DNA from 3 places in the Micromonospora globosa genome. Region 2 is predicted to be linked to each of the others. Evidence: riboswitches for the same ligand, from Rfam matches in the RefSeq annotation. Region 2 holds a riboswitch; each other region holds the start of a gene.
What was found. A riboswitch is a leader RNA that binds a small molecule or an ion and turns the genes downstream of it on or off. The one in region 2 is predicted to bind cyclic di-AMP.

Region 1: linked by a shared signal. The riboswitch ahead of IF06_RS0106835 (NlpC/P60 family protein) and the one ahead of IF06_RS0120380 (coiled-coil domain-containing protein) in region 2 are both predicted to bind cyclic di-AMP.
Region 3: linked by a shared signal. The riboswitch ahead of IF06_RS0114400 (C39 family peptidase) and the one ahead of IF06_RS0120380 (coiled-coil domain-containing protein) in region 2 are both predicted to bind cyclic di-AMP.

The regions. Positions count from the first base shown of each region.
Region 1 is NZ_JNZR01000004.1:170,597-179,930, reverse strand. Features, by position in the region: gene IF06_RS0106875 (hypothetical protein) at 1-192, shown strand, start outside; gene IF06_RS0106870 (hypothetical protein) at 253-495, opposite strand; gene IF06_RS0106865 (SRPBCC family protein) at 680-1,147, opposite strand; gene IF06_RS0106860 (hypothetical protein) at 1,235-1,654, opposite strand; tRNA gene IF06_RS0106855 (tRNA-Gly) at 2,141-2,214, opposite strand; gene IF06_RS0106850 (zinc metalloprotease) at 2,459-3,451, shown strand; gene IF06_RS0106845 (pyridoxamine 5'-phosphate oxidase family protein) at 3,521-4,066, opposite strand; gene dcd (dCTP deaminase) at 4,145-4,723, shown strand; gene IF06_RS0106835 (NlpC/P60 family protein) at 4,788-5,819, opposite strand; cyclic di-AMP (ydaO/yuaA leader) riboswitch at 5,833-5,967, opposite strand; gene IF06_RS0106830 (N-acetylmuramoyl-L-alanine amidase) at 6,206-8,239, shown strand; gene IF06_RS0106825 (C40 family peptidase) at 8,310-9,320, opposite strand.
Region 2 is NZ_JNZR01000022.1:53,722-63,055, forward strand. Features, by position in the region: gene IF06_RS0120330 (hypothetical protein) at 1-202, opposite strand, end outside; gene IF06_RS0120335 (hypothetical protein) at 205-528, opposite strand; gene IF06_RS0120340 (YbaB/EbfC family nucleoid-associated protein) at 528-944, opposite strand; gene IF06_RS32245 (CsbD family protein) at 1,120-1,293, opposite strand; gene IF06_RS0120350 (heavy metal translocating P-type ATPase) at 1,361-3,616, opposite strand; gene IF06_RS0120355 (hypothetical protein) at 3,634-4,614, opposite strand; gene IF06_RS0120360 (heavy-metal-associated domain-containing protein) at 4,650-4,856, opposite strand; gene IF06_RS0120365 (metal-sensitive transcriptional regulator) at 4,937-5,236, shown strand; gene IF06_RS0120370 (SHOCT domain-containing protein) at 5,363-5,572, shown strand; gene IF06_RS0120375 (YibE/F family protein) at 5,737-7,011, shown strand; cyclic di-AMP (ydaO/yuaA leader) riboswitch at 7,166-7,297, shown strand; gene IF06_RS0120380 (coiled-coil domain-containing protein) at 7,301-8,329, shown strand; gene IF06_RS0120385 (carbonic anhydrase) at 8,389-9,042, opposite strand; gene IF06_RS0120390 (helix-turn-helix transcriptional regulator) at 9,210-9,334, shown strand, end outside.
Region 3 is NZ_JNZR01000013.1:89,845-99,178, forward strand. Features, by position in the region: gene IF06_RS0114390 (MFS transporter) at 1-1,273, shown strand, start outside; gene IF06_RS0114395 (copper resistance CopC/CopD family protein) at 1,420-2,934, opposite strand; cyclic di-AMP (ydaO/yuaA leader) riboswitch at 3,929-4,069, shown strand; gene IF06_RS0114400 (C39 family peptidase) at 4,279-5,079, shown strand; gene IF06_RS34330 (zinc ribbon domain-containing protein) at 5,497-5,832, opposite strand; gene IF06_RS34335 (hypothetical protein) at 5,844-6,308, shown strand; gene IF06_RS0114410 (hypothetical protein) at 6,522-6,953, shown strand; gene IF06_RS33120 (cation transporter) at 7,113-7,340, shown strand; gene ccsB (c-type cytochrome biogenesis protein CcsB) at 7,409-8,338, shown strand; gene IF06_RS0114425 (hypothetical protein) at 8,353-8,895, opposite strand; gene IF06_RS0114430 (hypothetical protein) at 8,967-9,334, shown strand, end outside.

The DNA.
Region 1 (9,334 bases), on a different contig from region 2:
TGGGTGGACGACCTGGTGGTCGACAGGCTCCCCTGGTCGAGTTGGCACAAGGAGGACACGTGGGGCGCCGCGCTGTCGCTGTGGGTGATACGACATGCGCCGACCCCACTACGGGAACACAACGCGTCGAGCGACGTGCTTGATTACATTGGCCTGCTCGCCCTGCCCTACGCCGATCGGTGGGACAAATAGCCCTCGCGACGGCGCGCCGAATGCTCGTGGCATCACAAGCGGTGGGAGCCCTCGCGACGGCTACGTCCATGGCGTGGACCGCATCTGGATCGGCTGGTAGGCCAAGGCTCGGTCAACCACCTCGGCAGCCGTCAACTCGGGGTCGCTCCAGTAGATCAGGTTGGAGACGTAGCCGCCTGGGCAGGCGAGGTCTCGCTCAAGTTGGTCCAGCCAGCCGCCCAGCTCACCATCGTCCGCGTAGTCGACACTCATGATCCGCTCGACGAGGGCGATGGCCTCGTCCCGCGTCAGCTCTGCTGCCAAGTCGGCGCACCTCACGTCCTTTGTCGACCACGCCGGTCAGCTCTCGAACGGCGATCAGCCCAAGTAGCGCTGCTTTCAATCAGCAGCCTTACCGCGCGAAGGTCCGGCACCACTAGGTGCCACAGGAGTTTCTTCGACTCCAGCCAGCTCCGGCCACGCTCGCGCCTGAGAGCAATGGCTGCACCTACCGGCACCGGGGCGCGTGAGCAGCCCAGGCGGTGAGCCGCCGCATCAGCTCCGCGAGCCACGTCCGGTACTCGTGGCGTAACTGCGCATCAACCCCCACCAGTACGCCTGCCGGAAGCTCCGCCCAGAACTCCTGGGTGAGACGGCACGAGTCGGGCCCGAGCGGCACAACGGTGAGCACGCCGCCGCTGGAGTACCCGGAAGTCAACGTACGGGTGACGGCACGACGTCCCGGTTCGACCTCGACGACCTCGTGCATGATCCCCAGTCGACCGTCGGGGCTCCGATGCACGAACGCCTGGATCTCGCCGACTCCCTTCGGTCCGGGCAGAGTGACGCCGATCTCAATCGAGTCGTCCAGCACCACCGACGAGGCCGGATCCTCCATGAAGCCGAAGGCCGCCTCCGCGCTCGTCGGCAGGTCGACGGTGGCCGTCTCCCGTACCTGGACCGCAGTCGTCGTCACCCTGATCAACCGTAGACGCGAGCGCACGCCGCATTGTGTCAGTCGACCCGCCGACGGTGGGGGCGAGATCAGCGCTACGCGCCCTCGCTAGCGGGCTCCGCCTGGTGCGAACACTGCATAGAAGTACCGGAGGCTGTCCTCCGGACCGTTCTCCAGGCGCTTGAAGGCCTTCGCGATCGGATTGCACCAGCCCTGCCCGGCGAGCTCGACCACCATGGGCCATCCGACGACGGCCAGTTCGTCTGCCGCCGTTGCGCGCCACCGTCCACCCGCATGCCGGGTCAGCACCTCGCCGACATAGCAACCGAAGCCGAAGAGAGTCTCTGCCACCTGCCCAGCGGCGAGGCCCTCGGCCCGAAAGCCGTCGAGGATGGCGTCCACGGCCGCCAGGCTGTCCGGCGTGTAGTCCAGGTGCACACCGCTGACCTGGGCCGCTGACACCACGATGTCGCCCGCGAACCGGGCTGCGTTCTCCGGCACGGGCGCGTACTTCAGGCGCAGTTGCACGGTTCTCTCCGTTGATCAACAGATGGGGATCGCGCGATCGTACCGACGACGGCCGACAAGCGGTGGCCTCGCGCCCGGCCTCGGGCCCAGCTGTCGCATGCCCCCTCGTCAGCACAACTACGTACACCTGGCTCGTCTTTTGCTACGCGATGGCCCACCTCCCAACGGGGAGGTTCTCGTTGGGCAGGCTCCGCAGATCATCAAGGCGTTCGATATCAAGAGCTGGGGGGACGTACTTCTGCCCTGGCGGATCATCGAGCGCGGCATCCGTGGGCTCACTCTGCTTGTAGCTCGAGACGCCGACGGCGCAGGCGGCGCCCAGCAGGGCCCGCAGCCGGAGACCACGACCGGTACGGCCAACCAGGGGGAACCGCCGCAACCCTCGGCCGGACCGTGACGGCACGCTAATGACACCGGTCGGCTGGCTGGCCACTGAATATCGAAGGCCCTGACTCGGGACTCTCGTCCTGATCAGGGCCTTCGCGCTGGAGCGGGTGACGGGAATCGAACCCGCACTGTCAGCTTGGGAAGCTGATGTTCTGCCATTGAACTACACCCGCAGGCGGCACCACTCTACCTGAAGGTCACCACCCCTGTGCATCCAGGTGCCCGCGCGCCACTTCGGCGAGGTGGCGGCATCGGCGGGCGGTTGACCCCGCCACCTACCCGAGCTGGAGTGGATCAAGCGCCAACGTCGGAAACGTATGGGCGTTCTCAAATGCATCGATGGGATGTAACGTCTGCCCCACGTTTCCGAACCGGCGTGACACACCCCCTGGCACGCCGTCAGAAAGAGGTGGGCCCATGGGACTCCGTCCCAACCTGCTGACCCGGCGTACCGCCGGTGTCGCGACGTCGACCCTCGCGCTGCTGCTCAGCACCGCCGCCGTCGGCGTCGTCCCCGCTGCTTCGGCCTTCTCGGCCGCCCCGGCCGGCGTCTGCGCCGAGCCGGCCGACGCCCACGCCGACGAACACGCGAACGCGCGCGTCGCGAAGGGTGGCAACGCCAAGCTCGACCCCAACCACCTGACCGCCAAGCAGGTCCGTGACCGTGAGGCCGACCTCGCCGCCGCGCAGCGCGAGCGGGCAAGCTTCCGGACCGGCGCCGTCGCCCCGCTGGCCACCGTGACCATCCCGGTCGTCGTGCACGTCATCCAGGAGAACAGCACCCGGGCCGGCGGCAACATCACCGACTCGATGATCAACCAGCAGATCACCGTGCTGAACCAGTCGTACGCGGGCTCGACCGGCGGCGCCGCCACCGCTTTCGGGTTCCAGCTCACGAAGATCAACCGGGTGACGAACCCGTCGTGGTACCCGATCGTGCAGGGCTCCTCCGCCGAGCGCTCGATGAAGACCTCGCTGCGTGAGGGCGGCAAGAACACGCTGAACATCTACCTCGGCGAGCTGAGCAACGGCCTGCTGGGCTGGGCGACGTTCCCGAAGCGGACGCTGGACAAGATGGACGGCGTGGTCGTGCTGAACGAGTCGCTGCCCGGCGGCACCGCGACCAACTACAACCAGGGTGACACCGGCACCCACGAGGTCGGCCACTGGCTGAACCTCTACCACACCTTCCAGGGCGGCTGCTCCGGCTCGGGCGACAGCGTCTCCGACACCCCGGCCGAGGCGTCCCCGGCGTACCAGTGCCCGACCGGCCGCGACACCTGCTCGACCGCCGGCAAGGACCCGATCACCAACTTCATGGACTACACGTACGACTCCTGCATGTACCAGTTCACCGCTGGCCAGGCGAGCCGCATGCTCACCGCGTGGAACGCCTACCGCGCAGCCTGACCGTCGTACCGCGTACCGGTGCCGGCCCTGTCCTCGGACGGGGCCGGCACCGTTTCGTCGTGGGCCGGGTCAGGCGGCCGGGCGGCGGGTGTCGAAGCCGTGCCGGCCACGCCGCCCCTCGGCGGCGAGCGGGTCACGCCGGGCGGGTTCGGCCGCGCGCGGATCGAGCCAGACCCGCACCTGCGGCGGAGCGGCGCCGGGCTGCGCCACCGGGTCGCGCCGCGTCAGCATCGCCGCCTCGACGGTGAACTCGAACAGCCGCCAGTCGCCCTGCGGCGACGCGCGGCCGATCCGGGCCAGGCGGGCCACCGTGGCCGGGTCGGTCACCGGCCGGGCGCGGCCTGCCACGTACGCCTCGTCGTCGCTCTCCTCCGGCGGGAACGAGTGCAGCGCGTAGCGGCCGTCGCGTTCGAGGTCGCGGCGCTTCGGCGAGTCGATGACGAAGCACCAGAGGCCGTCGGCGGTGAACACCGGGGAGACCGGGTGCACCCGGGGCCCGCCGTCGGCGCGGACCGTGGCGAGATAGCCGAAGCCCGGCCCGTACTGCTGCATCAGGAGGCGGATCTCGTCGGCGAGGCGGGGCTCGTCGGCGGCGAATTCGGACCAGGAAGCCATGTGGACACTCTATCGAACACGTGTACGAAGATGTAGTGCGACACGCAGGTCACCGGCACCTGTCGCTATGGTGTTCCGATGCTGCTCTCCGACCGCGACCTGGTCTCCGAGATCAAGGCCGGCACGCTCGCGCTGGAGCCCTTCGAGCCCACGCTGGTGCAGCCGTCGAGCATCGACGTACGCCTGGACCGGCTGTTCCGGGTCTTCAACAACCACCTCTACACGCACATCGACCCGTCGATCCAGCAGGACGACCTGACCTCGATGGTGGAGGTGCCGGAGGGGCAGCCGTTCGTGCTGCACCCGGGCGAGTTCGTGCTCGCCTCCACCCTTGAGGTGATCTCGCTGGGTGACCAGCTCGCCGGCCGGCTGGAGGGCAAGTCGAGCCTCGGGCGGCTGGGGCTGCTGACCCACTCGACCGCCGGCTTCATCGACCCGGGTTTCTCCGGTCACGTCACGCTGGAGCTGTCGAACGTGGCGAACCTGCCGATCACGCTCTGGCCGGGCATGAAGATCGGCCAGCTCTGCATCTTCCGGCTCTCCTCGCCGGCCGAGCACCCGTACGGCTCGGCCGTCTACGGGTCGCGTTACCAGGGGCAGCGCGGACCGACGCCGAGCCGGTCCTGGCAGAGCTGGCGCACCTGGCCGACCCGCTGACGGCACCCACAGTTGTTAATAAGGGCCCCCTCCTCTACCGGAGGCGTTAAAAGGGGGCCCTTCCTTACACCCGGCCGTAGCTGTTGATGTCGCCGTCGTCGACCCGCTTCATGGTGATCGGCTTGCCGGACTGGGAGGCGTGCACCACCCAGCCGTCGCCCACGTACATCGCCACGTGGTGCAGGTCGCTGTAGTAGAAGACGAGGTCACCGGCGCGCAGCTCGGCCCGGCTCACCCGCTTCGTCATGCCGTGCTGCTGGCGCGCGTTGTGCGGCAGCGAGACACCGCCCTTGGCCCAGGCCGCCATGGTCAGGCCCGAGCAGTCGAAGTGATCCGGCCCGGCCGCGCCCCACACGTAGATCTTGCCGATCTGGGCGCAGGCGAACTTGACCGCCGCTCCGGCAGCGCCACCGGGGTAACCGGCGGGGCAGGGCGCCGGGCGCAGCGGGCCGCCGCCACCGTTGCCGTACACCTTGAGCCGCAGCTTCTGCAGCCGGGCGATCTCGGCGTCGATCTGCTTCTTCTTCGCCGCGAGCTGGGCCTCGGTACGCGCCAGTCCGGCGATCATCTCGTCCAGCGGCTTCTTCTTCGCCGCCAGTTCGTCGCGCAGCGCGGCGACGGAGCGCACCTGCTCGTGCTGGCGGTGCGCGAAGCGGTCGAGCAGTTCCAGGCCGTTGACCAGGTCACCGGGTGAGCGGCTGCCCAGCAGCGCGTTGACGGTGGAGAGGTTGTCACCCTTGTAGGCGTCGGCGGCGAGTCCGCCGACCTGGCCGAGCGCGGCGTCCACCCGGGCCTGAAGGGGTGCGATCTGCCGGCCGAGCGCGTCGGCCTGCTTGCGCCGCGCGGCGAGCTGCTCGCGTACGGCGTTGACCTGTTCGATGACCGGTTCGAGTTTGTTCCAGTCGCGGTCGATCTGCGCCTCGATCTCGGCGACCGAGGGTTCGGCGTGTGCCGCCGTGGCGCCACCGGTCAGGATGACTGCGGTGCCGACGAGAGCGGCGAGGGCTGTGGTGAAGCGGGACCAGCGGGTACGCGGCACAGCCGTGGACCGGTCGACCGACCGGCTCGACGACGGCCGCGGGGCATGGAGTGCCACCGGGCGTCCGTACTCCTTCTTCCGTACCGCCTACCGGGTTAGCTGACGGATTCGGGCGGGAAGGGAGCCGCCCTACCGCATCGCTGCGGATTCACCCCAGGTACCTGGTTCCCCGGCTCGCCCGGAGGCGACTCGGCGGTGTCGGACCGTCACCGACCGGGTTGGACGGTGAGACGTGCGGCCGACGATTCACCAGAGTAGGGACCACCGTTATCGATCCGCAACTTCCAGCGCCGTGACACTCCGTACGCGATGAGGCGCCGCACCTCGGTCGGAGGTGAAATTTTCTTTCAAGGCTGATTACTCACTGGAAAGGTATTGACCCTCGCGGGTGTGCGGAGTGAGGGTGGAAACGCAGTGACCCCCATCCCTGTCCAGGAGGTTCGATGCACCTCTCCGCCCCGCCGTCGGGCAGACGGATACTGCTCGCCGCCGCAGTGGCGACAGCCACCGCGCTGGCGGCGACCGGCCCGGTGACCGCCGCGCCGGACACGTCTGCGTCCGCGAGCGACCGGCAACAACAATACGCCGCCGCCGCGGCAGAGTACGGCGTACCGCAGAACGTACTGCTCGGTGTCTCCTATCTGGAGTCCCGCTGGGACACCCACACCGGGCAGCCGAGCACCAGCGGCGGCTACGGCCCGATGCACCTGACCGACGCCGCGCACATCCTCGCCATGCCGGGCAGCGCCCACGTCGACGAGGACGAGGACCCGCGCGGCGACGACTCCCGGCCGCTGAAGCTCGACCCGGCCACCGCCGCCGCGCCGGAGCGGGAGACCCCGCTGCCGCCGGCCTCGCTCCAGACGCTCGACGCCGCCGCCGCGCTCACCGGGCTCGACGCGGGCACGCTGCGCACCGAGCCGGCCGCGAACATCCGCGGTGGCGCCGCGCTGCTGGCGTCGTACCAGAAGGCTCTGGGTGGGCCGGTCGGCGCCGGCACCGACCCGGCGGCCTGGTACGGCGCGGTGGCCCGGTACTCCGGCGCGGACACCTCGGACGCCGCGGCGGCCTTCGCCGACGAGGTCTACGACCAGCTCGGCCAGGGCGCCAGCCGCACCACCGACGACGGCCAGCGGGTCACGCTCGCCGCCACCGCCGCGAAGCCGGACCGTTCCCGCCTGGCCCGCCTGGGCCTGCGCAACGCCGAGCGGCCGGACGGGCTGGAGTGCCCGGTGCGGCTGGCCTGCGAGTGGATCCCCGCGCCGTACGAGCAGCTCAGCGACGACCCGGGCGACTACGGCAACCACGACCTGGGCGACCGGCCGAAGCAGCAGAAGATCGAGTACATCGTCATCCACGACACCGAGGGCTACTTCGGCCCGAGCGTCGACCTGGTGAAGCGGGCCGACTACCTGGGCTGGCACTACACGCTGCGCTCGGTGGACGGCTACATCGCCCAGCACATCAAGACCAAGGACGTCGGCTGGCACGCCGGCAACTGGTACGTCAACGCCAAGTCCATCGGCCTGGAGCACGAGGGCTTCGCCGGTCAGGGCACCTGGTACACCGAGGCGATGTACCGCACCTCCGCCAAGCTGGTGCGTCACCTGGCGCTGAAGCTCGGCATCCCGATGGACCGGCAGCACATCATCGGCCACGACAACGTGCCCGGCATCACCGCCGCCAACGTGGGCGGCATGCACTGGGATCCGGGACCGTACTGGGACTGGTCGCACTACTTCGACCTGATGAAGGCGCCGTTCCGCAGCACCGGCACGCCCCGTACCGGCCTGGTCACCATCGACCCGGACTTCGCCACCAACCGGCCGGCGTTCTTCGGCTGCAACCAGCAGCCGCCCGGCGTCCCGACGCCCCGGCCGCCGGCGCAGCCGTGCCCGTCGCGCGGCTCCTCGTCGGTGATCCTGCGGACCGCGCCGAGCCCGGACGCCCCGCTCGTCAACGACCTCGGGCTGCGCCCGGACGGCACGCCGGACACCATGTACATCTCCGACCACGGCGCCCGCGCCTCCGCCGGTCAGACGTACGCGCTCGCCGGCCGCCAGGGCGACTGGACGGCGATCTGGTACCTCGGTCAGAAGGCGTGGTTCCTCAACCCGGCCTCCGCGCCGACGGCCAAGTGGGCCACCGGCTTCGTCGTGACGCCGCGGCCCGGCAAGGCCACCATCCCGGTGTACGGGCGGGCCTACCCGGAGCAGGCCGCCTACCCGGACACCATCCCGTACCAGACCATCTCGCCGCTTCAGTACACGTTCGCCGCCGGCCAGCGGTACGCGGTGGGCGGGGTGCTGCCCGGCGAGTACTACCGGGCGGTCTCGTTCGACGGTTCGGCACCGGGTGACCGGACCGTGGTCCGCGGCGAGAACCGCTACGTGCAGGTCCAGTTCGGTCACCGGATCATGTTCGTGAACCTGGACGACGTGCTGATCCTGCCGTCCCCGGTCGGCGCGCCGCGCTGACCCGGCACCGCACACGGGAAGGCCCCCGGTCCGCGTGGACCGGGGGCCTTCTCGCTGCCCGGGTTCCGGGTCAGGCGACCCGGACGAAGCCGGCGATCGGCATCGTGCTGATGCTCGACACCTGGACCGGTTTGCCGGTACGTGGCGCGTGCACCATCACCCCGTTGCCGAGATAGAGCCCGACGTGGTGCAGGTCGGAGCCGAAGAACACCAGGTCACCGGGGCGGGCCTCGGAGCGGGAGATCCTGCGGCCCTCGTTCCACTGCGCGCCGGTGAAGTGGGTCAGCGAGATGCCCGCCGCCTTGTACGCGTACTGGGTGAGACCGGAGCAGTCGAACGAGTTCGGGCCGGTGGCGCCCCACACGTACGGGTCACCGACCTGGGCGCACGCCGTCTTGATGGCGGTCCGCGCGGCGCTGCTCACCACGCCGTCGACGGCGGGGCAGCCTGCCGGGCGGATCGAGGTCACCGGCAGCATGGCGGTCAGCCGCTTGATCTCCGAGTCGATCTGCTTCTTCTTCGCCGCGAGATCGTTCTGCTGCTTGATCTCCAGCGCGATCAGCGCGTCGAGCTTCTCCTTCTGCTTGTTGTACTCGTCGCGCACCTTGAGCACACCGGCGATCTGGCGGCGCTGGTCCTCGGCGATCCGGTCCAGCATGACCAGCTGCTCGGCCAGCGCGCCCGGCTTGGAGTTCACCAGCAGCGCGCCCAGCTCCTGCGACGGGCCCTGGATGTAGTAGCGGGCCGCGATGTCGCCGACCTTGTTCATGGCGAGCGTGGAGGCCAGCTCCAGCGGCACCATCTTGTCCTTCAGCGCCTTGGACTTCTTCTGGTTGGCGCGAAGCTGCGAGCGGACCTTGTTGAACTGCTCGATGGTGGGTTCGAGCTGCTGCCACTGCTTGTCGATCTGCGCGTCGATCTCGTCCACCGACGGCGCCGCGTGCGCCGGGGCGGTCAGCATTCCGGCGCCGACCGCGGCGGCCGCGACCAGGGTGACCAGACCGTGTACCACCCGTCGGAACCCGGCCCGCCGGCCGGGTGGAGCGCTCGGGGCGTGACGTTGAGGGGGCGTGGTTGCCACCGGCACGGACTCCT
Region 2 (9,334 bases):
ACGCGGTGATGTCCTGACCGGTGTGCTGGGTCCAGACCGTCGCGGCGCCGGTGTTCGCCTCGGTGACCACGCCGGAGAGGGTGCCGGAGAACCCGATCCAGGCGTTGCCCATCTCGAAGAGTTTGGTCTCGTCCGCCTCGGGCCAGGTGTAGCCGAGTACGCCGAGCAGCGACCGCAGCTCGCCGGGTAGCTCCATGCCCATGCTCAGCCTCCCAGCTTCCGCCGCAGGCCGTCGAGGTTGCGGGTGATGGCCGCCTCGGTCTCGGCGTAGCGGACGGCCATCCTGCCGAGGTCGGCGCCGGCGGCGGCGATCTCGTCGAGCGCGCTGTCGAAGCACTCGAACGCGAACGCGGAGACCTCGTCGTGGGCGGCGCCGATCAGTGAGCCGATGTCGTCGGCCCCCCAGGGACGGCCGAAGCCGGCCAGCTCGGCCCGGAAGGCGGTCAACGCCGCACCGAACCGGGTGGCGACGCCGTCCAGCGCCGACCCGGAGGCACCCAGCCGCTCCGGATCGACCTCGACCGGCATCAGCGCCCGTCCTGGCGGGCGAGCCGGTCCTGGGCCTGCATCAGAGCGTCGGTGAACATGCTGAACTGGCGCCCCGCGTCGGCCTGGATGCGGCGCAGTTGCTCACCGAGCGAGCCCAGGTCGACCTCGCCGGGGGCGGTGGCGGCCTGCTCCCGCAGGTCGGCGAGCGCGGCGTTGACCGCAGCTTCGATCTCCTCGGCGAGGGCCTCGCTGGCCATCCGCATCACACGGGGGTCGAGCGTCAGCCCGGTGACCTGTCCGGGTGGGCCGGCGGTGACCCGGATCAGGCCGTCTGCGGCCTCACCGACGCCTTCCGGCGGTGCCACCTGCTCGCCCGCATCGGTCTGCCGCTGGAGCGCGGCCATGGTTTCGGACAGCACCCGGCCGAAGCCGGACGGGTCGGCGGGATCGGCCATCGAGGAGCTCCTCCGCATTCGAGGTCGCCTCGCATCCTATGCACCGGAGCCGATCCCGGTGGTCCCGCCGGATCGATGTGGACGGTGGCATCCGCCACTCGGGATCGTCACCGTCCGTACACAGCACTCCGGGCCGGCCCGTGGGCCGACCCGGTGGCGTGTGTGCGTCGCGTACTCAGCTCTTGAAGGCGTCCTTGATCTTCTCGCCGGCCTGCTTGAGCTTGGCGCCCGCCTGGTCGTTGCGGCCCTCGGCCTCGAGGCGCTCGTTGTCGGTCGCCCGGCCGACGCCCTCCTTGACCTTGCCCGCGGTGTCCTGGGAAGCGTTGTCGATCTTGTCGTCCAGACCCATGATGACCTCCACTGATGCGGTTGCCTGACGACAACTGGTTACCCCGTCGGCCGTCGGCTCAATCCCCTCACCCGATCGGGCGGAAGCTCCGCAGCCGCAGGCTGTTGCCCACCACGAACACCGACGAGAACGCCATGGCCGCCCCGGCGAGCATCGGGTTGAGCAGTCCGGCCGCCGCCAGCGGCAGCGCCGCGACGTTGTAGGCGAACGCCCAGAACAGGTTGCCCTTGATGATCGCCAGCGTCCGCCGGGAGAGCCGGATGGCGTCCGCGGCGGCCATCAGGTCGCCCCGGACCAGCGTCAGGTCGGCCGCCTCGATGGCCGCGTCCGTGCCGGTGCCCATGGCCAGCCCGAGATCGGCCCGGGCCAGCGCGGCGGCGTCGTTCACCCCGTCGCCGACCATGGCGACCACGCGGCCCTCCCGCTGGAGCCGCTCGACCACGTCGACCTTGTCGGCGGGCAGCACCTCCGCGATCACCTCGTCGATGCCGACCTCGGCCGCCACCGCCTTCGCCACAGTGGTGTTGTCGCCGGTGAGCAGCACCGGCTTCAGGCCCAGCTCACGCAGCCGCGCGACGGCAGCCCGGCTGGTCGGCTTCACCGCGTCGGCCACCGCGAGCACGCCCCGGGCCCGCCCGTCCCAGCCGGCCAGGATCGCCGTCCGCCCGGCGGCCTCCGCGCCGGTCGCGGCCCGCTCGACCTCCTCGGGTACGTCGAGACCCCGCTCCCGCAGCAGCCGGGCCCGGCCGACCACCACGGTCCGGCCGTCGACGGTGCCGGTCACGCCCAGCCCTTCGGCGTTGGCGAACTCGCCGACCGGAGGCAGCGGTCCGGCCTCGGCCGCGGCTTCGGCGACGGCCCGCGCGATCGGGTGCTCGGAGGCGGCCTCCAGCGCGCCGGCCACCCGGAGCAGTTCGTCGGCGTCCTCGCCGTCGGCGGGCAGCACCTCGGCCAGCGCCATCCGGCCGGTGGTGACGGTGCCGGTCTTGTCCAGCACCACTGTGTCGACCCGGCGGGTGGACTCCAGCACCTCCGGCCCCTTGATCAGCACGCCGAGCTGCGCGCCGCGCCCGGTGCCGACGAGCAGCGCGGTCGGGGTGGCCAGGCCGAGCGCGCACGGGCAGGCGATGATCAGGACGGCCACCGCGGCGGTGAACGCGGCGGTCGGCCCGGAGCCGGTGCCGAGCCACCAGCCGAGCGTGCCGGCGGCCAGCGCGATCACGATCGGCACGAAGACGCCGGAGATCCGGTCGGCGAGCCGCTGCACCGCCGCCTTGCCGGTCTGTGCCTGCTCCACGAGTCGCGCCATCTGGGCGAGCTGGGTGTCCCCGCCGACCCGGGTGGCGCGGACCACCAGGCGGCCGCCCGCGTTCACCGTGGCACCGACCACGGCGTCGCCCTGGCCCACCTCGACCGGCACCGACTCGCCGGTGAGCATGCTGGCGTCGACTGCGGACGTACCCTCCTCGACCACACCGTCCGTGGCGATCTTCTCGCCGGGCCGTACCACGAACCGGTCCCCGACCGCGAGCCGGCCGACCGGGATCCGGGTCTCCTGCCCGTCGCGCAGCACCGCCACGTCCTTGGCGCCGAGTTCGAGCAGGGCGCGCAGCGCCGACCCGGCGGTGCGCTTGGAGCGCGCCTCGAAGTACCGCCCGGCCAGGATGAACACGGTCACCCCGGCGGCGGCCTCCAGGTAGATGTTGCCGGCACCGTCGCCGCGGGTGATGTCGAGGCTGAACGGGTGCTTCATCCCGGGCATGCCGGCGTCGCCGAGGAACAGCGCCCAGAGCGACCAGCCGAACGCGGCCAGCGTGCCGAGCGAGACGAGCGTGTCCATGGTCGCCGCGCCGTGCCGCAGGTTGATCAGCGCGGCGCGGTGGAACGGCAGCCCGCCCCAGACCACCACCGGGGCGGCCAGGGTGAGCGAGGCCCACTGCCAGTAGTCGAACTGCCAGGCCGGAACCATGGCGAGCACGATCACCGGCAGGGTGAGCACGGCGGAGACCCAGAGCCGGGTTCGTGCGGTGCGCAGCTCGTCCACCGGCTCCCCGGCCGCTGCCGCCTCCGCCTGCTCGGGCGGCGGCGGCACCACAGCGGTGTAGCCGGTCTTCTCGACGGTGGCGATCAGGTCGGCCGGCGCGATGTCGTCGGCGTACCGGACGGTGGCCTTCTCGGTGGCGTAGTTCACCGTCGCCTCGACGCCGTCCATCCGGTTGAGCTTCTTCTCGATCCGGGCGGCGCAGGACGCGCAGGTCATCCCGCCGATCGCCAGTTCGATCAGGTTCGGCGCGGTGGGCAGCGCCTTTCCCGTGGCAGTCATCGCGGCACCTCCGGCGCTCAACTGTGCCCGTGACCCGGGGTGCCGTGTCCGGCGTCCGGGGTCGGTGCGGTGGTGGGTGCCGGCGCGGTGGGCACCGGCGCGGTCCGGTCGCCGGCCAGGACGGTGAACTCGGCGGTGTGCACCGCGTCGCCGTGCCGGAAGTCCAGGTAGAGACGGTACGCCCCGGCCGAGGGCACCTCGGCGGCGAACGTGATCGCGGGACCGGCAGGTGTCCGCCCGTCGCCGGGCGTGCCCTCCGGGTGCACGTGCAGGTACGCCAGGTCGCCCTGCCGCAGCGCCACCAGGTGCCCGTACGCGCCGAGGTAGGGCGCAAGGTCGGTGACCGGCCGCCCGTCACGGCTGACGGAGAGCGTGAGCCGGCTGGTGCGGCCCGGCTCCGGCGTGCCGGTCAGGGTGACCGTGTAGCCGTCGACGGTGGTGCTGGTCGCCGGCGCCGGCAGCGGCCGGGCGGTCAGCTCACCGGGGACCGTGACGTCCAGGCCGAGCGTCAGCGGCTCGCCGCCTTCGGGGGTGAAGTCGGCGAACGCCCGCCAGACGCCGGGACCGCCGAGCGGTGAGGCGACCCGCCAGGTGCCGTCGCCGGCCATCTCCGGGTGGACGTGCCGGAACCCGGACAGGTCCCGGCGGGCGACGATCAGGTGCATGCGCTTGTCGTGGGCCACCTCGAAGCGGGTGACCGGGGCGCCGTCCGGGCCGGTGATCCGGAAGGCGAACTGCCCGGCCGGGGCGCCGGCGGGCTGGAACGTGTAGCCGCGCTCGGAGACGAGCAGCCCGCCGGGCAGGTGCGCGGAGGCGCCGCCCGCCTGGCTCTCGTCACCGTGGCCGGTGTCGCCGGCCCCGTGGTCGCTGTCGGTGTCGTCGTGTCGGGTCTCGGCGGCCGGGGCGACGGGATCGGCCAGGTTGCCGATCCCGTACGCCGCGCCGAACACCGCCACGAGGCCGAGCGCGAAGCCGCTGAGCTTCGTCGCCGTGTTCATGGTGTCTCCTCGGTTTCGCGGGTCCGCCGGACCCGTCACGCACCGACGAGGTCGTAACCGGCCTCGTCGACCGCCGCGCGGACCGCGTCCACGTCCAGCGGGTTCTGACTGGTGACGGTGACCCGGCCGCCGGCCAGGTCGACCTGGACGTCGGTGACGCCCGGAAGTGCGCTCAGCTCGGTGCTCACCGAGTTGACGCAGTGCCCGCAGGTCATGCCGTTCACCTGGTAGGTGGTCTCCATCTCGCCCTCCGATCTGATACCCCCCAGGGGTACGTCCCGAACGTTAGCATACCCCCGAGGGGTACGCTATCCTCGGTTTCATGACCGCGCCGTCCAGCCCGACCCGGGGCTACACCGCCAGCAAGGACCAACTCCTCGCCCGGCTCCGCCGGATCGAGGGCCAGGTCCGTGGCATCGAGAAGATGGTCGAGGACGACCGTTACTGCATCGACGTGCTGACCCAGATCTCGGCCATCCAGGCGGCGCTGGACAAGGTCGGCCTGGGCCTGCTCGACGGCCACGCCCGGCACTGCATGCACGAGGGCGCCGCCGAGGGCCGGGCCGACGAGATGGCGACCGAGATGATGGCCGCCGTCGGGCGCCTGATGAAGCGCGGCTGAGCGGGGACCTCCGGCCCTCGGAACCAGGGCACATCGACCCGTGCCGACGCGCCCGGGCGGACGTACCGTCGAAGTGGCGGGCAGGCCGGACCGGCGGACCCGCGGCGACGGACGGAGGGCGGCCCGATGATGTGGCAGAGCCCGATGATGGGCTGGATGTGGATCTGGTCCCTGCTGGTGCTCGGGGTGCTGGCGGGGCTCGTCTGGGCGGCCGTGCGGTGGACCGGCCCGCAGTATCTGGGCCCGACGACGGCCCGGCGCATCCTGGACGAGCGGTACGCCCGCGGCGAGATCGACGAGGACGAGTACCGGCGGCGCCGGGCGGGCCTGGCCTGACCCGAGCGGGGCGCGCGTCACCGGTCGCGCCGCCCGGGAGCGGCCGGCCGGGCTGCCTACCATGGCCGGGCGACGACCCGGACGTGGTCGACACGTCCGCGCCGACCGGGTGACCAGACCGGTCCGGCGGACCAGGCGTCGCCGCGACCGTTGGGAGAGACGCCATGGGTGCCGACCACACCCGCCCCGCACCCGCCGCGCCGCCGGGCGTACGACGGCTGCTCGTCGCCGTGGTGGTGCCGCTGTTCGCGCTCACAGTGATCGCGGCGCTGGTGCTCTGGCCCGGGCAGGACCGGGAGCCGGTCGGCGGCGCTGACGTCCCCCGCTACCACGGCACCGTGACCCGGGTGGTCACCGAGCCCTGCCCGCCGACCCCGGAGGCCCCGGAGGGCGGGGGTGGCCCCTGCGGCACGGTGACGGTCACCGCCGAGCAGGGCCCGGACGCGGGCCGGCAGGTCGAGACGCCGATCCCGGCCGGGCCGGGCGCACCCCGGGTCGCAGTCGGCGACGAGGTCGTCCTGGTCGAGCTGACCGACCCGGCCGACCCGGCGGTGAAGTCCTACAACATCGCCGAGCACCAGCGCGGCACGCCGCTGATCTGGCTGATGGTGCTGTTCGCCGCCGCGATCGTGGCGTTCGGCCGGTGGCGCGGGCTCGCCGCGCTCGGCGGCCTGGTGGCCAGCTTCGCCATCCTCCTCGGCTTCGTGCTGCCGGGCATCGGTGCCGGCCAGCCGCCGCTGCTGGTCGCGATCGTTGGCGCCGCGTTGATCATGTTCGTGGTGCTCTACCTGACCCACGGGATCACCGCGCAGACGTCGGTCGCGGTGCTCGGCACGCTCGGCAGCCTGGTGGTCACCGGCGTGCTCGGCCTGCTCGCCACGTCCGCCACCCACCTGACCGGCTTCGGCAGCGAGGACGCCACCACGCTGTCCATGTTCCAGGGCGACGTGGACCTGCACGGGCTGCTGCTGGCCGGCATCATCATCGGCTCGCTGGGCGTGCTGGACGACGTCACAGTCACCCAGGCGGCCACCGTCACCGAACTGGCGCACGCCAACCCCGGGCTGTCCCGGCGGCAGCTCTACCGGGCGGCGACCCGGGTCGGCCGGGCCCACATCGCGTCCACCGTCAACACCATCGTGCTGGCGTACGCGGGCGCCTCGCTGCCGCTGCTGCTCCTCCTGGTTGCCGACTCCCGCCCGGTGAGTGAGATCCTCACCAGCGAGTTCCTCGCCCAGGAGATCGTCCGCAGCGCGGTGGCGACGCTCGGCCTGATCGCCGCCGTACCGCTGACGACCGGACTGGCCGCGATCGTGACCACCGCCGGGCGGCGCTCGCGCGGCGCGGAGCCGGCGCCACCCGCGGCCCGGCCGCCGGCCGGACGCGACGACGCGCTGGAGGCCCTGGGCGGCGGGAAGAGTACGGAGGCCGCATGGTGACACTCCGCAGCGTGACCATCGATTTCAAACGCGACGCTGGTCACGGTGCGCCACGGCGAAATCTCGCTATTGGTCGGCTTCCGGACGTAGATCCTCAGGAGTGCTGTCAGGTAACCTCGCTGCCGGTCACCGCCGAAGGCGCGCACCGGCGCCAGCGGTGCCGCCGCCCAATCGCCTGCGGGCGAACCGGGGAACCAGGTACATGGGGTGAATCCGCGACAGCGGTAGGGGCCACTTCCGTCCCGAACCCGTCAGCTAACCCGGTCGGCGGCCGACGGAAGGGAACACTGTGACGGCACCCCTGCGCCGCTGGCTGACACCCGTGGTGGCCGTACTGGCCTCGCTGGCCGTGCTGGCCGGGCCGACCCCGGCGACCGCGGCCCCCACCGCGGCGGCCCCCGGCAACCCCTCGGGACACGAGGAGGACGGCGAACCGCCGCTCATCACCGAGGCGATCGACGCCGCCAACCGGGCCTTCCTCCAGGCCAAGGCGAAACTCGCCAAGTCCCAGGACCGCCAGCGGCGGCTCGCGGCCGAGGTGAAGACGGCACAGGCCGAGCTCGAAGCGCTCAGCCCGCAGGTCAACCAGCTCGCTGCCCAGTCCTACCGGACCGGCCGGATGGGCGCGATGGCGATGCTGCTGGAGAGCAACTCACCCGACTCGTTCGTCCGCCGGGTCAACGCCCTGGACGAGCTGAACCTCCTCAACGCGCAGCGCCTGGCAGCCATCAACGCGGTCAAGACCCGCGCCGAGCAGGCCAAGATCGCGCTCGACGCCGAGGTGCGCGAGCAGGAGAAGCAGAAGAACGCGATGGAGCGCGAGAAGGTGCAGGCCGAGCGCGCGCTGAAGCTCGTCGGCGGTCTCGGCTTCACCGGCGGCCTGGTCTCCGCCACCTCACCGGTCGCCAAGATCGGCCCCGGCCGCACCGCCGACGGCGGGTGGAAGGCGGAGTCGTGCAGCGAGGACGACCCGACCACCTCGGGCTGCGTCACGCCGCGCACGCTGCACGCGTACAAGGAGGTCCGGCGCGCCGGCTTCAAGCGCTTCGTGGGCTGCTACCGGCCCGGCGGGCCGTGGGAGCACCCCAAGGGCAAGGCGTGCGACTGGTCGCTCCAGAACAGCGGCTTCGCGCCCTGGCACAACAACGACACCCGCCGGTACGGCAACGAGGTGGCCGCCTTCCTCATCCGCAACGCCGATCGGCTGGGCATCTACTACGTCATCTGGAACCGGCAGATCTGGTTCCCGGCCACCGGCTGGAGTTCGTACAGCGGACCCTCGAACCACACCGACCACGTCCACATGTCGATGCTCTGACCCGGACACCACGAGAAGGGGCCGCCCTCGGGCGGCCCCTTCTTCGTCGTCCGTGCGTATCAGCCGGCCAGCGCCGGGTCGGCGGGCGCGGCCGGGGCGGGCAGCGGGGCCGGGGCCTGCGCCACGGTCCGCACCTCGCCACCGGCGAGCCGGTACGACATGCCCACCACCGTGCACCGCCCGGCGGCCACCCGCTCGGCCAGCACGGCGGACCGGGCCAGCAGCGTCTCCACGGTCTGCGCGATGTGGACGTCGACGATGCCGTCGAGGTCCTCGACCCCCTGGCGGGCGGCGCGCAGCAGGCTCGGCGAGACCGCGTCCACCACAGCGCCCAGGTGCCCGGCCGGGGCGGCGCCGGTCCGGACCCCCTCCCGGGCGGCCTGGACCGCGCCGCACGAGTCGTGCCCGAGCACCACCACGAGCGGCGTGCCCAGCACGGTGACGGCGTACTCGACGCTGCCGAGCACCTCCGGCCCGGCGGTGTGCCCGGCGGTACGTACCACGAAGAGGTCACCGAGACCGCGGTCGAAGATGATCTCGGCGGCGAGCCGCGAGTCGGAGCAGCCGACGATCACCGCGAACGGGTGCTGGCCGTCGGCCACAGCCGCCCGGTGCCCGGCGTCCTGATTCGGATGCTGCGGGACGCCCGTGACGAACCGGTGATTACCGGCACGCAGCTCGGTCAGTGCCTGCTCCGGGGTGCTCGGCGTCATGTCCCTCACCTCGTCTACCTGGGGAACCACCAGGCCGAACGGCCTCGCGACCCACGGTCACACGCACCTGGGGGCACGTCAAGATTCGTGATACGCATTTCATACTTTCCCGTCGGCGCCCCGCCCCGGACCGCGCCGATTCGGCAGGTGGCGGACGTGGCCATAGCATGACCACCATGGCGACCACACCAGTTGAGGACGGGAGCCGCCGTAACTGGACCTTCCTCACCAACCACGGCCACGTGCTGCTGGCGATCGCGCGCAACCCCACCGCCCGGCTGCGGGACGTGGC
Region 3 (9,334 bases), on a different contig from region 2:
CAACGCCTACGTCGTCGCGTTCGGCGGCCTGCTCCTGCTCGGCGGCCGGCTGTCCGACCTGTTCGGCGCCAAGCGGATGTTCGCCGCCGGCTGGGGTGTCCTGCTCATCGGCTCCGCCGCCGCGGGCCTGGCCGGCAGCGTCACGGTCGAACTGGCCGCCCGCGCCGTACAGGGAGCCGGTGCGGCGCTGATCGCCCCGTCGGCGCTGACGCTGCTGATGATGCTCTTCGGCGCCGAACCCAGGGAACTCACCCGGGCCCTCGCCCTCTACGGCGCGGCGGCACCCGCCGGTGGCACCGCGGGCGTCTTCCTCGGCGGCGTCATCACCGAATACCTCAGCTGGCCGTGGGTCTTCTACATCAACATTCCCATCGCCGCGCTCGCGCTGCTGGCCACCCCGGCCCTGATGCCCGCCGGCGGTACCCGCCGCGGTTCGCTGGACGTGCTCGGCGCCCTCACGGTCACCATCGGTCTCGGCGCCGCGGTGTACGGCATCGTCCGCGCCCCCGAGGTGGGCTGGGCCTCTGGGCAGACCTGGCTGGTGCTCGCCGGAGCCGTGGTCGCCCTCGCGGCGTTCGTCGCCATCCAGGCGGCCCGCCGGGAGCCGCTGATGCGGCTGTCGATCTTCCGGGCGCCGAACCTCGCCGCCGCCAACGTCGCCCAACTTCTGCTCGGTGCGGCGTGGATCCCGATGTGGTTCTTCCTCAACCTCTACCTGCAGCAGGTCCTCGGCTACAGCGCCTTCCCCAGCGGCGCGGCACTGCTGCCGATGACCATCCTCATCATGATCGGCATGATCGCGCTCGCCCCGCGCGCCATCGCCCGCTTCGGCCCGAAGCCCATGGTGGTCACCGGCCTCGCGGTCCTCGCCGTCGGACTCGGCTGGCTCGCGTTGGTCCGCCCCGACGGCAGCTTCACCGTTGACGTGCTGCCGGCCTCGCTGGTCGCGGCGCTGGGTATGTCGCTGGCGTTCATCCCGTCGCTCGGTACGGCGATCTCCAGCGCCCGCCCCGAGGAGGGCGGACTCGCCTCCGGCATCGTCAACACCGGCTACCAGGTCGGCTCCGCGCTCGGCCTGGCCGCGATGACCGCGGTCGCCTCCGCCGCCGGCGCCGACCGGCTCGGCGATCTGCCCGCCCTCACCGACGGATACTCCGCCGCCTTCGTCGGCGCCGGGATCATCGCCGCCGCAGGCGCCCTCACCGCCGGTCTCACCCTCCGCGCGGCCAAGCGACAGCCTGTTAACGAGGCCGAGACAGTACCCGCGGCCTGACCGAATCCATCAACCGCCTGTCTGACGCCGGTGGATGAGTCTGATCCCGACTGATCCACCGGCGCATTCATACGATCAGCGCCCGACCCACGCGAGGCGGCCCTGGCGGTGAGGTGCCCTCGACTCCTGTCACGCGCTGCTGCCGACTACGTCTCGGCGTTGACGAGGATCGCGGTGACCAGCACGACGGCGACCATCAGCAACGCCTCGACCAGGACAGTGCGGCGTAGCTGATAAGTGGCGTCCATCGCGCGGTCATCCAGCCTGGGCACGACGCGCCGGCTGTTGTACAGCCCGACGAGGGCAACAGCCGCCACCAGGGCGACCTTGACGAGAAGCACCCGCCCCCAGTCGGTGGTCACGAGATGGCCCGGCCGTTCCAGGATCAGCAGGGTCAACGCGACGCCAGCGACACCCGTGAGCGCTACCGCGGCGGTGGCCGGTATGGAGAATCGCACCGCCATTTCGGCGGCACCCGTCGGTACGCCGAGGCGGGCGCGGCTCAGCAACAGGGCAGCCAGGAGAAGAACTCCGCCGACCCACACCGCGGCGGCAATGGTGTGGGCGAAATCGGCCGCCACGACGACGGCCCGAGGTTCCGCGGTGACGGTGTGCCCATCGACCAGAAAGGAACCCAGCAGCAGTGCCACGGTGACCGCCATGAGCACAGGCCGCACCGGTCGCGCTCGCACCCGCTGAACGCCGTCGCCGGCCGCGCTGACGGCGGCAGCCGTCACCAGGTTCCGGGAGTCGGTGGGTATCGCTGCGACGGTCGGAACGGAGTGACGCCCGACCGCGTGCCGGCCCCGAATCAGCGCCGCTTCGAGTGAACCGGACACGAGCAGACCGGCCGCACCGGTGAGTCGCAGGACCAGGCCGGCGGCCACCGGTGTCTGGCTGAGGGCGGTCACCGACGAGGCGCTGGCCGCCGAGGCGAAGGTGCCCTGCTCGCTGAAGACCGCCGCGAGTGCAACCAGCTCAAAGGCCGCTCCAGCCGCCACCGCCAGCCCCGCCGTCCGCACCCAGATCTGCACCACCCGGATGTCACTGCGTGTGCCGACCAGTGTGGTCAACGCGAAGACAAGACCACCGACACCGAGCAGGATCGCCCCGTAGGAAAGCCAACGCCCGACGGCGCCGACAAACCGCACCGGCGCCTGTTCCGCGTCGGCGGTGTGGCCAACAGCGTGTCCTCCCGCGTGTGCCGACGGCGAAGCCGGGGGCACACCTGGCCCACCATGGCCGGCATGTCCGTGCGGGCTGGCTGTTGCCTGGGGTTTAGCGGCCGTTCCGGGCGTCGGGGGAGGCGAGGCCACCGTAAACGTGATGACACCCGTCAGGGGGTGGGCGTCCGGGGCCGCGACGCTCCATCGCAGCTTGAACGTGCCGGTGGTCAGGCGAGCGGTCGGGTGGACCAGCCACGTTCGGCCTCCGTCGGGCGTGTGGCTGGCGGCCGGTAGGCCGATGCCGTTGCCGTCGGAAAGCTTGAATCCCGCTCCTGTGGGCGTGCCGGCGGCGCTGAGCGTCAGCCGGATCTCCTGGACGGCGCCGTCGATCCGCGCGCCGTCGGCCGGAACGGCCCGGAGCAGCTTGAAATGTGCGGCCGCAGGGGAAGCGAACCCGAGGGCCACGATGAGGGCGGGAAACAGCGCCAGCCACACCCGAATTGCCCAGCGCGCGGCGCGACGTGCTGGCGACTGAGGACATGCGAGACCCGGCGATGCAGCAAGCAAGGTCAGGCCGCCCGGCGACGCCGCTGGAAAGGCACTGTTGATCCTTCCGCCAAGGAGGCGCGGGCCGGTGCCCACACATCGCTCCCACGTGGTGCGGTCGCCATCCTAGGTCAACTACTACCCGCCCTTAGTAGGGGCGGGTCAGCTTCGACGATCCAGAAAGTCAGGTTGGGGGAGAGCGCCAGCATGGTGGCATCGCCGACTCGCAACGGCGACGGACTGCGCCGGGAGTGGTGCGAGGCATTGCCGCGGTCCCGGTCGGCCGTGGTCGGGTCGCTCTGTGGCCCCGCGGTGACGGATTTTGAAGCGGGCCACCGCGATCAGCGCGACGATCATGCTCTCGTACGCGGTTCCCACTTGCTTCGCGCGGCGCGCGCCCAACCGTCGGCAGGGCGGCGATCCGGCCTTACGCCGCCCGCCGGGATTGGGTTGATTTTCGTCGAAGCCACGTCGACATTCGAACGTCGAGCTACCCGCGGTCTGCGCGGGCTGACTGCCGGGTGTCACGAGCGCCGCCAACTTCATCTCCATGAACGCCTGTGCGGTAACGGGGAGCTCGCACTGACTTGTGTCTGCGCGCGGCCTCGGCCCGTACCACCACTACCGCCGCTGCTGCCGGCCCGGGTTTGCTGAATTGTGACTGAAATTGGTGTGGGGCTACGTACGGCCGCCCAGGAAACGGCCATTCGGGTGAGTATGCGGCGATCGGCCAAGCAATTGAGCGCCAACAGCATTCCGATGTCCGGTTACGTCCCGAGGGTTCCGCTATAACTGCTCGTCCCATTGAGTGGCATGAGTAACTGGAGGTTCCGATCAGAGTAGCGATGTTCGAGGCTTATGCAGGTGGGAGCCCTTGGCATACGACGTACCCACCGGTAATGTCGGCGCGTCCGGTGCGGTTTCCGATCGCAAGTGGCGACGCCGCTCCGACCCGCCTAATCGTGATCTCATGAACCGGGGACCCAGGCAACACCGGGGTGAATCCGCGAGCCACGGCCCGCGGTAGGGCGTACTTCCCGCCCGAATCCGTCAGCTAACCCGGTAGGCGGCCACGGAAGGAGTGCCAGCCTCGTGCGAAACACCTCCCGATACTCCCCACGCCTCCACGGCATCGCGGTGCCGACACTCGCCTGACTGTGAGTCCCGGCAACTGCCCCCCAGCCCGGCCCACCGGGCGCTCCCCATCCCCGCGGCACCCCGCCCAGTCACAACGTGCGTGAGTTCCTCCGCGCGTCGGGCCGGCCTGTGCCGCTCCAGCCCGTGGAGGAACACATGAAGCACCACATGAAGCGTCAGCTGCGGCGTCTTGTGACCGAGCGCCCGTACAAGATCATCGCCGGCTCCGCCGCGGCGCTCGTGCTCGCCAGCGGCGTCGGCACGGCGCTGGCCGCCACCGATCACAACGCGCCCGTCCGCCAGGGGAACACCGCCGCCGGGCTGGCTCCGCGGCTCGGTGATGTCGCCACCCGCGGCGAGGCTCGCGTCGCCGCCGAGCCGTCGCCGTCAGCGAAGGACAGGGCCACGACCGACCCGGACGTGACCAAGAAGGCGAGGCCGAAGCCTCCGTCGACCAAGGTCCTCGACCACACCTACGAGGCGCAGACTGCCTACTGGAACTGCGGCCCGGCCGCTGTGCGCAACGCGCTCAGCGCGAGCGGCGTCGAGACCACCCAGGACGCGATGGTCGCCCCGCTGAACGCTGGCGAGAACGGCACCAACTCGGCGGAGGACACCACTCGCGGGCTCAACCAGATGGTCAAGGGCAACCCGTACCGGACGCACATGATCCCGGGCCAGGCCGCGACGCCGGCGCAGATCGACCAGCTCCAGGCCGACGTGGTCACCGCCATCACCGACGGCCGTGCCGTGGTCGCCAACACCGTCGGCTCCGCGACCGATACAGACGGCGGCTGGCACTCCTTCCCCGGCGGCCACTACATCGCCGTGGTCGGATATAAGGACGACGGCCGGACGGTGCGGATCGCCGACTCCGCCGACCCGAACATGGCCGCCTACTGGATGACCACCATCGACCTGGCGAACTGGATGGCCACCCGCGGCTACTCCGCCTGATCCCATCTCCGGCCCTCGGGCACCGGCTCGTTCGAGCCGGTGCCCGTCGCCTTTCGGTTCGCGCCCAGTAGCAGGCAGGACGGCACGTCGTGCGCCCTCTGGTATGGCTCAGCCGATCATCTTGTGCGGTCAGGTTAGGTGCCGCCCGACGCGGCGGGCAGGGGCGAACACGTACAGGTCCAGCATGCCGGGTGGGTTGGCCAGGCCGGGGCCGCCGGCGCGAAATCCGAACCAGCCCCTCTGTGGACTTTGGTGCGTCACCGATAACGGCATGACGCCGACACGGGAAACTCCATAGTGCCGCTCGCTGCTATAGGATTACGGCATGAGCACCCATGCTGAGCATGGGTGCCGTGACTTTGTGTCCGAATCCCTCGGACACAACATCTCCACATATTGATCATGGGTTGAACGGGCTCACTTGCCTGAGGCTCCTGTGGTCGGTGTACATCGTTCCTGATCGCAGATGATGCTGATCTTGTTTCTGTGCAGGAGCGCGGCCAGGTCATGCGGGTTCTGGGCGTCGCTGGCGAGGCCGGGATGTCCCATCAGTCGCGCGATGATGTGGTCTTCCCTGAGGTAGAGCATCTTGCGTCGGCCGTTGGTGGGCTGTTGGGTGCTGGTGTGGCCTTGGCGGCATCGGTAGCCCGGACGCTGGTTGATCCAGTGGGATTCCAGTCTTCGGCCGCATGGTGCGCAGCGCAGCAGGCCGGTGAACAGGTAGCGGCGGGCAGTCCCGTCGTGGCTGGCCACAACTGCACACCGTGCTGTTCGAGCAGGGGTGCCAGGTGCTGCAGCTGGTTGGCGGAGAATGCTCGTTCGTATTCGCCGACCACGATCGCGTCGAACCCACGGTGCGGATCGGGGAGCGCGGCCAGCAGCGCGGCGGCCTGCGGACGCTGCCGCCAGCCGCGGCGGCGCGAGCAGCCGGCATCGAAGTACTCGGCGACGATCAGCCCGTGACCGGCGACGAGTTCGCTGGCGCAGTCCCGCTGCCAGTGCCGGGACGTCACCCGGTCTTGATGCTCGATGGTCGACATCCGGCCGTAGAACGCAAACCGCAGACCACCCTGCCGCCGGACGCGCGGCTGCGCGCCGGCGTGCGGCTGGCTGTTGAGCCATCGGGTCATGGGATCCGCGGGATCGTCACTCTGGTGGTCCGACACGCCAACATTTCTACGAAGGATCTTCATGGTCGAGTCGGACAAAAAGTCCGCTGCGCTGGATGAAGGGCTGTCGGGCCGGAGCCGGTGGTAGCCGCCCGAACAAGGCGGTCCAGCTACGACCGCCCGATGCAGGCCGCGCCGACGAGTGGCCCACGGGACTTTCGAACGCGACGTGGTGACGCAGTGGTTCGCCGACCTTGAGATAAGCATCCGGGGCAGGACGGGAACCCGCACCCGCACGACGGCTGCGGCCGTGGAGTGTCGTAGTCTGCGCTGGTGACGTGGGACGGTCCGGCTGGTGCGATGCGCGGCTACCGCGCTGTCGCGGTGGCGGTCGTCGTCGCTGCGGTTCTGGTCCTGCACGCGCTGCAGTGCGCTAGGGGTCTGGACACTGCGACACCTTCGGCGGCTGCCAGTTCCACGACCTCCCTCGCTTCCTACGACGCGTCTGCGGCCCTGAACAGCCTCGCTGATGCCCTCGCCTCCGCCGATCCGGAGGCGACTGACGGGCATCATGCGCCGGCAGATGGCGGGAGCGTGGCCGTGACGGCCTGCCTGCTGTTGCTGGTGATCGGCGGCGCTGTCGTACTGGGGGCATTCCAGCGCTGGGTCCGCCGGCTACCTGTTGGCCGGGGGCTGCGTCACCGGCCGGTGAGCCGGCCTGTGACGGTCCGGCTGCTGTCACTGTTGTGCGTGTCGCGGGTGTAGAACCGGTTTGCGGTTGTGAGCCCGTGGCGGTCCACGCGTCCTGATACGTGGCCGGCTGAGTAGCCGTCGCGGGCCTTCGTTCCTGCCGAGTCTGCCAAACGTGGTCCTGGCCAGTCGGCCAGCAAGCTCGGCTGTCCCTTCGTCGGGTCTGAGGATGCCGTGAACGACACCGTCACTTACATGCTGGCCGTGCGCGGGTTGTGCTGCGACCGTGCGGAGAGCGCAGTACGGCGAATTTTGGAAGATCTGCCGGGGGTGCATCGGGCGCACGTGTCCGCAGCAGCGGGCCGCGCGGTGGTGGACGCCGACCCGGTCGTCGTCACCGCTCCCGTGCTGACCGCGGCGCTCGCCGCGTCCGGCTATCCGTCCCGGCTGGAATCGCTCTGATCTCCGGCCCGCCCGCCGCCTCCTGATCGGGGCGTGCGGTAGCGGGTTGACTCATTCGTGGAGAGTCGATGGCTGCTCTATCTGACAATCTGTTCACTCTTGCTCTCCTCGGCCACCTCACGGCCGTGATCGCCTTTGCCGCGGCCCAGGTGGCACCGCGGCGGGTTGCCGTACCGGTTCCTGCGACGGTGCCTGCGGCTGCCGTCCCGACGATGGCTGCCGTGTCGCGCCGGGTTGCCATCGGGCGCGTCGTCGGCCTGGGCGCGGTCGGGGCGGCCGCGGCGGCGCAGGCCGGCAGCCTGGTCGCCCGGGCGGCCGCGGCGGGGCGCGTGCCGTGGGGAAACATGTACGAGTTCATCGTGGCGGTGACCCTGGTCGGGGTGCTCGCCTGGCTGGTCCTGGCGGTCCGGCGCCCCGCGTTGCGGCCACTGGGCCTGTACGTCGCGGTGTGCGCGTTGGTGCTGCTCGCCGCGGCGGGCCTGCACGTGTACACGCCGGCGGGTCCGCTGGTACCGGCGTTGCAGTCGGTGTGGCTGGCGGTGCACGTCAGCGCCGCCGCAATCGCGTCCGGGTTGTTCCTGATCGGGTTCGTCGCTGCCGTGGCCCTGCTGCTACGGGCGCGTTATGAGCGACGGGGCACGCCGAGATCGGGGGATCTGCGTGACACCTTGGCGGCGCGGCTGCCCGCGATGGCGGTGTGGCGGCGGCTGTCGTTCCGGATGCACGGGGCGGGCTTCCTGGTGTGGACCTTCGCGGTGATGGCCGGAGCGGTGTGGGCGGAGGCGGCGTGGGGCCGCTTCTGGGGCTGGGACCCGAAGGAGACGTGGGCGTTCATCTCCTGGGTGGTGTATGCGGCCTACCTGCACGCGAACGCGACCGCGAGTGTGCGGGCCACCACCGCGGCGTGGGTGGCGGTGGTGGGCTGGGCGACGATGATGTTCAACCTGTTCGCGGTGAACCTGGTGATCTCTGGTCTGCACTCCTACGCGGGGGCCTGAGCCGTGGTCAGCCGCTACTTGACGGGGTTTGCGCCGCGGCCCGCGGCGGTTGTCGCACCTGCGTGCGGCGCGGAGCTCTCCTCGTCGTGCGGCGCGGCGGCGGCCGAGAGCAGCCGGGCGAACAGCTGGGCGGTGCGGGCGCCGGTCATGCCGGTGCCCGTGAACCGGTGGGTCACCCCGTTGACGTGTTCGATCGTGACGGTGATGCCGCCGTTGGCCTGCTCACTGCGGGCCGCGCTGATGTCCCGTACGTGGATGGCGGAGCCGGGGTGGCGCTCGGCGCGCCAGAGCAGCACTGCGGCGACGGCTGCACCGATGCCGCCGGCGATGATCAGGCCGACTGTCGCGGCGGTGGCCCACAGGCCGACGGCCGGGCCGATCGCGTGGCCGACACCGATGGAGATGGCAGCGAGGCCGAGGCCGAGCATCACCGCTCCGGCGGACCAGTGCAGCAGCCTCCGCCAGCGGGTGGCGGCGGGGGTGATCCACACCGTGGTGTCGTCGGAGCGGAGGCTGGCGGTCTCGCCGGAGTCGAGCGCAACGGGGAACACCTTCACGCCGCTACCGTACGTCACGCAGAGAGAGGGCGGACAACATGCCTGGCTTCCCGAGCGGCTATCGTCGGGGCGTGTCGCCCTGGCTTCGTCCCCGCTGGCTCGTTGGCCACGTGCTCGTCGGTGTGGTCGCGGTGGTGTTCCTGCGGCTGGGCTGGTGGCAGTGGCAACACGCGCGGCAGGGCAACACCCTCAGCTACGGGTACGCGTTGCAGTGGCCGCTTTTTGCCGCCTTCGGGGTCTTCTTCTGGGTCAAGGTGGTGCGCGAGCGGTTGAGCCACGCCGACGTCCGACGGCAGGGGGGCAGGCCGCAGGCAGCGGTGCCGTCGCTGGGTCACAGCTGGCGCTTCGAGCGCAGCGACCCGGACGGCGCGGCGCCGGCGCGGATGACGCCCGCCGCTGTGACGCAGACCGACGCCCAGGATCCGCAGGTGGCCGCCTA